DNA from 2 places in the Streptomyces sp. NPDC057616 genome. Region 2 is predicted to be linked to the other one. Evidence: riboswitches for the same ligand, from Rfam matches in the RefSeq annotation. Region 2 holds a riboswitch; the other holds the start of a gene.

Region 1 (4,225 bases), on a different contig from region 2:
TGGGCGCGGCGCTTCACCTCCGTGCCTCGATTCTCGCTGAGGGCCTGGGCGGGGGTGCCCGGCAGGCTCTCGTCGGGAGTGAAGAGCCACTCGAGCATCTCCTCGTCCGTGAAGCCGTCGTCGCGCAGGAGCGTCAGGGTGCCGCTGAGGCCCTTGACGACCTTGTTCCCGTCGATGAAGGCGGCGGGGACGTGCAGTGCGCGGTTCTCACCACGGCGTACGGCGATGAGCTGGCCCTCCTTGACCAGCTGCCGCACTCGCGTCACCTCGACATCGAGCATCTCTGCGATGTCGGGGAGGGTGAGCCAGGCGGGGACGAGAGCATCGATCTTTGCGTCAATCTCGGTCACGGAATCAAGCCTGCCATCCCGCACTGACAGTCGGAAGCCAGGCTGGCCCGACCCGGGGGTCGCGCGTTACGCCGTGGCGGCCTTCAGGGGCCGGGCCGGGTCGCCGATGCGCTCGGCGTCCATCGGTGTGCCGGCCTCGATCAGCCGTCTGCCCTGCGCCAGGTCCCGGGGCCGGCCGACCGCGAGCAGGCCGACCAGACGGCCCTCGCGCAGCCAGCAGACGGACCAGGCGGGCCCGGCCGGGTCGCCGCGCCACAGGGTCGTGTCGGCGGAGGCGTGGTGACCGGCGTACTGGACGAAACGGCCGAACTGCTCGGACCAGAAGTACGGGACGGGGTCGTAGACGGCCGGCGGCACCCCGGTGCTGCCGCCGACGATGTTCTCGGCGACCGTCCGCGGCCCCTGGAGGGCGTTGTCCCAGTGGTGGACGAGCAGGCGCTCGCCGTAGCGCCCCGACGGGAAGGAGGCGCAGTCGCCGACGGCGTAGACGTCCGGTGCCGAGGTGCGCAGATGGGCGTCGGCGACGACCTCGTGGTGCCTGCCGAGCTCGATGCCGGAGCCGCTCAGCCAGGCCGTGGCGGGGCGGGCGCCGATGCCGACCACGACCGCGCCCGCGGGCAGCCGCGAGCCGTCGTCGAGGACGACCGCGCCGGGCTCGACGCGCTCCACGCGCGCGTGGGTGCGCAGTTCGACACCGGCGTCGGCGTACCAGCGGGCCATCGGCGCGGCCACCTCGGCGGGCAGGGCGCCGGCGAGCGGCCGGTCCGCCGCCTCGACGACGGTCACCGCGCAGCCCGCCTCGCGTGCGGCCGTGGCGAACTCGGCGCCGATCCAGCCCGCGCCGACCACCACGATGTCGTGCTGCCGGGCGAGGACGGGCCGCAGCCGCTCGGCGTCGTCCAGGGTGCGCAGCAGATGTACGCCGGGGACGCCCTCGGCGCCCGGCAGCCGAATCGGTTCGGCACCGGTGGCGAGCACGAGGACGTCGTACCGGACGGGACCGGCCTCGGTGTCCAGCTCGTGCTCGGCGGGGCGCAGGCCCAGCACCTCGCACCCGAGCTGAAGCTCGATGCCGAGCGCCTCGAAGTCGACGTCGAAGGCGGAGCCCTCGGACTTGCCGAGCAGGACGGCCTTGGAGAGCGGGGGCCGGTCGTAGGGCTGGTGGGGCTCGGCGCCGATCAGGGTCACGCGGCCGGTGAAGCCCTGCTCGCGCAGCGCCACCGCGGACTGCACACCGGCCATGCCCGCACCCACCACGACCACGCGCCGCGAGGGCGATCCACCCGTCTCCTGCGTCTGCTCGCTCACCTGATCACCCTAGCCAACTGACAAAATGTCAGTCAGCAGTCGTGCTCACTCAGTGACCTGCTCCACAACGCTGGTGCCGCTGCCGCTCTGCGACTCCCACTCCCAGGTCTCCTCCAGCCGCACGCGCCCGTCCGGCAGCTCCACCACCGTGGACACGCAGTGCCCCGAGGACGTCGTCCCGTCGCGCTTGAGCTGCACGTACCGGAAGTCCAGCCGGTCGCCGTCCCGGGTACCCACCAGATGGCCCCGTACGACGTCCCCGCCCGCGTACGCGGCCCAGATCTCGCCGTCCTTCTCGTGGTACGTGAACCGGGTCCGCGTACCCACCTGACCTGGGGCCTGGTCGGCGACAGGGGCGAGGACGAGTCCGTCCAGCGAGCGGGGCATGGCGGGAGGCTCCCTTACAGAGGCGCGGAGGGTCGGGCTAGGGTGGCCAACGTACAAGCACTCGCGGGAGCCCGGACGCACCGGGCTGAGAGGGAGGCTGGCGGCCTCCGACCGTACGAACCTGATCCGGGTCATGCCGGCGAAGGGAGGGGCTGGACGCCCATGCCGTCACGTATGTCGGACGTCCTCGTCGTCGGGGGCGGAATCATCGGCCTGGTCACGGCCTGGCGCGCCGCGCAGCGCGGGTTCGCCACGGCCCTCGTGGATCCCGAACCGGGGGGCGGTGCCGCGCAGGTGGCCGCCGGGATGCTCGCCGCGGTCACCGAACTGCACTACGGCGAGCAGACCCTGCTCGGCCTGAACCTCGCCTCGGCCCGCCGCTATCCGGAGTTCGCGGCCGAGCTGACCGAGCTCACCGGCCACGACCTCGGCTACCGCCGGTGCGGCACCCTCGCCGTCGCGCTGGACGCCGACGACCGCGCCCATCTGCGCGAACTGCACGCCCTGCAGCGGGAGTCGGGGCTGGAGTCGGAGTGGCTGTCGGGCCGCGACTGCCGGCGCCTGGAGCCGATGCTCGCGCCGGGCGTGCGCGGCGGGCTCCGGGTCGACGGCGACCACCAGATCGACCCGCGGCGGCTGGCACGCGCGCTGGTCGCCGCGTGCGAGCACGCGGGCGTGGTCTTCCACCGCCAGTGGGCCGAGCGCTTCCACGTCGCGGGCGACCGGGCCCGCGGTGTCACCACGGCGGACGGCACCGAACTGGGCGCGGGCCAGGTGGTGCTGGCCGCCGGCAGCCTCAGCGGGCGGCTCCCCGGTGTCCCCGACGACGTGCTGCCGCCAGTGCGGCCGGTGAAGGGGCAGGTGCTGCGGCTGACCGTGCCGCGGCGGTTCGCGCCCTTCCTGAGCCGCACCGTGCGCGCGGTGGTGCGCGGCAGCCAGGTCTACCTGGTGCCGCGCGAGAACGGCGAGCTGGTGATCGGCGCGACCACCGAGGAGCTCGGCTGGGACACGACGGTCACCGCGGGCGGGGTCTACGAGCTGCTGCGCGACGCGCACGAACTGGTCCCCGGCATCACCGAGCTGCCGCTGACGGAGACGCGCGCGGGTCTGCGCCCGGGCTCCCCCGACAACGCGCCCCTGCTCGGCCCGACGCAGCTGCCCGGGCTCCTGCTGGCCACCGGGCACCACCGCAACGGCGTGCTGCTCACGCCGGTCACCGGCGACGCCATGGCGCACGTCCTGACCACCGGTGAACTGCCGGACGAGGCCCGCCCGTTCACCCCGAGGCGCTTCGCGCGCGTGGAGCAGCCCGTATGAACATCTCCGTCAACGGGGAGCCCCGGGAGTTCGCTTCCGGCACCGCTCTCGACACCGTCGTGCGGACGCTGACCCCGGCCCCCTCCGGCGTGGCCGCCGCCCTCAACGAAACCGTCGTCCCGCGCGCGCAGTGGCCGGCGACGCCCCTCTCCGACGGGGACCGCGTCGAGGTCCTCACCGCCGTCCAAGGAGGCTGACCCATGGCCGACGATCCCTTCGCCCTCGGCGGTACGTCCTTCACGTCCCGCCTGATCATGGGTACCGGCGGTGCCCCGAGCCTCGACGTGCTGGAGCGGGCGCTGGTGGCGTCCGGCACGGAGCTGACCACGGTCGCGATGCGGCGCGTGGACCCCTCGGTGCACGGCTCGGTGCTCTCCGTCCTGGACCGGCTCGGCATCCGGGTACTGCCGAACACGGCCGGCTGCTTCACCGCCGGGGAGGCGGTGCTGACCGCGCGGCTGGCGCGCGAGGCCCTCGGCACCGATCTGGTCAAGCTCGAGGTGATCGCCGACGAGCGCACCCTGCTGCCCGATCCGATCGAGCTGCTCGACGCCGCCGAGACCCTGGTCGACGACGGCTTCACCGTGCTGCCGTACACCAACGACGACCCCGTCCTCGCCCGGAAGCTGGAGGACGCCGGCTGCGCGGCGATCATGCCGCTCGGCTCGCCCATCGGCTCCGGTCTCGGCATCCGCAACCCGCACAACTTCCAGCTGATCACCGAGCACGCGTGCGTGCCGGTGATCCTGGACGCGGGCGCCGGTACGGCCTCGGACGCGGCGCTCGCGATGGAGCTGGGGTGCGCGGGTGTGATGCTCGCCTCGGCGGTGACGCGGGCGCAGGAGCCGCAGCTGATGGCCGAG
Region 2 (4,225 bases):
GAGGGCCGACGAGATGGCTGCGGCGACGTCTTTGGGCAGCACCGCAACGCTCGGCGCCGGGGTGTCCGCGTGCTGCACCGTGTACGTGCACGGCCTGCAGAGAGCCTGGTCGTACGTAGGCCGGCGGCGCAGGCGCCAGTGGGAGACCGTGCCGTCGACGACGATGCGTCGCGAACCCTTGCGGCCGATGGCCATGGCGCACCCTCCGTCACCTCGACTGGCGGCAGCGATGCCAGCTGGCCAGACCCTTCGGGTGAGCCGACCAATGGCGAACGGGAGTGACAGGCGTCCCAGGCGACGGCCCCAGGTCACCACCGTTCGTCTGCGACACTGGTACAGCCATGCCAAAGCCCGGAGAACTCACTTTCGTAGCCCCCCGCGGAGCCAAGAAGCCGCCGCGGCATCTTGCCGATCTTTCGCCTGCCGAGCGCAAGGAGGCGGTTGCCGAGATCGGGGAGAAGCCGTTTCGCGCCAAGCAGCTCTCGCAGCACTACTTCGCGCGGTACGCGCACGACCCGGCGGAGTGGACCGACATCCCGGCCGGCTCGCGCAGTCGGCTGCAGGAGGCTCTGCTGCCGGACCTGATGTCCGTCGTACGGCATCTGTCGACCGACCAGGGCACCACCCGCAAGACCCTGTGGCGGCTGTTCGACGGGACGCTCGTCGAGTCCGTGCTGATGCGGTACCCGGACCGGGTCACCATGTGCATCAGCTCGCAGGCCGGATGCGGGATGAACTGCCCGTTCTGCGCCACCGGGCAGGCGGGGCTGGACCGTAATCTCTCCGCCGCGGAGATCGTCCACCAGATCGTGGACGGGATGCGCGCGCTGCGGGACGGCGAGGTGCCCGGCGGGCCGGCCCGGCTGTCCAACATCGTCTTCATGGGCATGGGCGAGCCCCTCGCCAACTACAAGCGGGTCATCACGGCCATCCGGGCCCTCACCGACCCCGCCCCGGACGGGCTGGGGCTGTCCCAGCGCGGCATCACCGTGTCGACCGTCGGGCTCGTGCCGGCCATCCACCGGTTCGCCGACGAGGGCCTGAAGTGCCGGCTGGCGATCTCGCTGCACGCCCCCGACGACGAGCTGCGCGACACCCTCGTCCCCGTGAACACACGGTGGAAGGTGCGCGAGGTCCTCGACGCCGGGTTCGAGTACGTCGAGAAGAGCGGGCGCAGGCTGAGCATCGAGTACGCGCTCATTCGCGACATCAATGATCAGGCGTGGCGGGGAGACCGGCTCGGGAGGCTGCTGCGGGGCAAGCCCGTGCACGTCAATCTCATTCCGCTCAACCCGACGCCCGGTTCGAAGTGGACCGCCTCCCGGCCCGAGGACGAGAAGGCCTTCGTCGAGGCCATCGCCGCACACGGTGTACCGGTGACCGTCCGGGACACCCGTGGGCAGGAGATCGACGGGGCCTGCGGTCAGCTCGCGGCCACCGAGCGGTAACCTGAGCCGGTACGAACACCCGTACACACATCTGCATATTCCGACAGGGGAGCGCCACAGCGCTGAGAGTGCGGCAACCGGGCCGCAGACCCTCTGAACCTTGCCCAGGTCATTCTGGGTAGGAAGTTCGGTGATCACTCAAGCTGTTGCGCCCTGCCCGGGAGCCGTCGGCCCTGTCCGCCGGTCCCGGGCAGGGCCGCGTCTCTTCCTGGTCAGCCAGGAGGAATTCGGTGAACAACAACAGGAAGCTCGCGGCGCTGGTCGTCGGGCTGGGACTCGTGACCCTCTCCGCGTGCGGGTCCTCGTCCGGCGGCGGCGGGTCCGCCGGCTCCAAGTCCGTCACCCTCGTCAGCCACGACTCGTGGGCCGTCTCGAAGAGCGTGCTCGCCGACTTCGAGAAGCAGTCCGGCTACAAGGTGCACGTCCTCAAGGACGGCGACGCCGGTCAGGCCGTCAACAAGGCCATCCTCACCAAGGACGACCCGCAGGGCGACGTCTTCTTCGGCGTCGACAACACCCTGCTCTCGCGGGCGCTCGACAACGGCCTCTTCCAGTCGTACGAGGCCAAGGGCTCCGACATGATCCTGCCGGAGTTCCGGGTCGACCAGGCCAAGCACCGGGTCACGCCCATCGACTCCGGCGACATCTGCGTCAACTACGACAAGGCGTACTTCAGCAAGCACAGGCTGACGCCGCCGCAGTCGTTCGACGACCTGGTCAAGCCCCAGTACAAGAACCTCCTCGTCACCGAGAACGCCGCCACCTCCTCGCCCGGCCTCGGTTTCCTGCTCGGCACCGCCGCGAAGTACGGCGACGCGGGCTGGCAGGGCTACTGGAAGAAGCTCAAGGCCAACGGCGTGAAGGTCGTCGACGGCTGGGAGCAGGCCTACAACGAGGAGTTCTCCGGCTCCGCCGGCGGCAAGAAGGCCAAGGGCGACCGGCCGCTCGTCGTCTCCTACGCCTCCTCGCCGCCCGCCGAGGTCATCTACGCCGACCCGAAGCCGAAGACGGCGCCGACCGGGACGTCGTACGGCACCTGCTTCCGGCAGATCGAGTACGCGGGTCTGCTCAGCAACGCCAAGAACGCCAAGGGCGGCAAGGCGCTCCTGGACTTCCTGGTCACCAAGGAGTTCCAGGACGACATGCCGCTGAACATGTTCGTCTACCCGGTGCGGGAGGCCGCGCAGGTCCCGGCCGAGTTCCAGAAGTTCGGGCAGCCGGCCGGGGACCCGGAGAAGATGGCGCCCGGCAAGATCGCCGAGAACCGTGACCAGTGGGTCAAGTCGTGGACGTCACTCGTACTGAAGTAGCCGTCCGCGGCCGTCGCTCGGGGAGCGCGGCGCGGCTCGGCCTCATGGCCGTGCCCGTCGCGTTCTTCGCGCTGTTCTTCGCCTGGCCCGTGGCCGCGATCGTGGCGCGCGGGCTCAAGGTCGACGGGGCCTGGCAGTTCGGCCGGATCGCGGACGTCGTCACCCAGTCCGACATCCGGCACGTCCTGTGGTTCACCACCTGGCAGGCGCTTGCCTCGACCGCGCTCACGCTGCTGATCGCGCTCCCCGGCGCCTACGTCTTCGCGCGCTTCGACTTCCCCGGCAAGCAGGTGCTGCGGGCCGTCGTCACCGTCCCGTTCGTCCTGCCGACGGTCGTGGTCGGTACGGCCTTCCTCGCGCTCGTCGGACGCGGGGGACTGCTCGACGAGTGGTGGGGCGTACGGCTCGACACCACCGTGTGGGCCATCCTGCTCGCGCACGTCTTCTTCAACTACGCCGTCGTCGTACGGACCGTCGGCGGCCTGTGGAGCCAGCTCGACCCGCGGCAGGAGGAGGCCGCGCGGATGCTGGGCGCCTCGCCGCTGCGGGCCTGGCGGAGGGTGACGCTGCCCGCGCTCGCGCCCGCCGTCGCCGCGGCAGCGCTGATGGTCTTCCTCTTCACCTTCACCTCCTTCGGCGTGGTGCAGATCCTGGGCGGGCCCACCTTCTCCACGCTCGAGGTGGAGATCTACCGGCAGACGTCCGAGATCTTCGACCTCTCCACCGCCGCGGTGCTCACCATCGTCCAGTTCCTGGCGGTGGGCGTGATCCTCGCGGTGCACGCCTGGACCGTACGGCGGCGCGAGACGGCCCTGCGGCTCGTCGACGCGTCCGTGACCGCGCGACGGCCGCGCGGGGCCCGGGAGTGGGGGCTGCTCGCCGGCGTCCTGGCCACCGTCGCCGTGCTGCTCGTGCTGCCGCTCGCCGTGCTGGTGCAACGGTCGCTGGGCGCCCCGGACTTCGGCTACTACCGGTCGCTGACCCGCGACGACGGCGGCACCTTCCTCGTCCCGCCGATCGAGGCGATCGGCAACTCCCTGCAGTACGCGGCCGCCGCCACCGCCGTCGCCGTGCTGATCGGCGCCCTGGCCGCCGCGGCCCTCGCCCGCCGGGACGCGGGCCGGCTGGTGCGCGGCTTCGACGCGCTGCTGATGCTGCCGCTGGGCGTGTCCGCGGTGACGGTCGGCTTCGGCTTCCTGATCGCCCTCGACAAGCCGCCGCTCGACCTGCGCTCCTCCTGGATCCTGGTGCCGCTCGCGCAGGCGCTGGTGGGCGTCCCCTTCGTCGTGCGGACCATGCTGCCGGTGCTGCGGGCCGTGGACGCGCGGCTGCGGGAGGCTGCCGCCGTGCTCGGGGCGTCGCCGTGGCGGGTGTGGCGGGAGGTCGATCTGCCCCTGGTGCGGCGGGCGTTGCTGGTCGCGGCGGGATTCGCGTTCGCCGTGTCGCTGGGGGAGTTCGGCGCGACCG

Evidence for each region. Region 2 has a riboswitch for thiamine pyrophosphate ahead of ACFU97_RS30900 (thiamine ABC transporter substrate binding subunit). Riboswitches for the same ligand answer to the same signal wherever they lie in the genome.
Region 1: it holds a riboswitch for thiamine pyrophosphate, as region 2 does, so the genes downstream of both, thiO (glycine oxidase ThiO) here and ACFU97_RS30900 (thiamine ABC transporter substrate binding subunit) in region 2, are expected to answer to the same signal.

Annotation. Positions count from the first base shown of each region.
Region 1 is NZ_JBHVGU010000048.1:43,473-47,697, reverse strand. Features, by position in the region: gene ACFU97_RS39990 (Rv2175c family DNA-binding protein) at 1-350, opposite strand, end outside; gene ACFU97_RS39985 (NAD(P)/FAD-dependent oxidoreductase) at 417-1,658, opposite strand; gene ACFU97_RS39980 (hypothetical protein) at 1,704-2,045, opposite strand; TPP riboswitch at 2,099-2,210, shown strand; gene thiO (glycine oxidase ThiO) at 2,208-3,362, shown strand; gene thiS (sulfur carrier protein ThiS) at 3,359-3,559, shown strand; gene ACFU97_RS39965 (thiazole synthase) at 3,563-4,225, shown strand, end outside.
Region 2 is NZ_JBHVGU010000028.1:69,375-73,599, reverse strand. Features, by position in the region: gene rlmN (23S rRNA (adenine(2503)-C(2))-methyltransferase RlmN) at 342-1,448, shown strand; TPP riboswitch at 1,484-1,591, shown strand; gene ACFU97_RS30900 (thiamine ABC transporter substrate binding subunit) at 1,679-2,758, shown strand; gene ACFU97_RS30895 (ABC transporter permease) at 2,803-4,225, shown strand, end outside.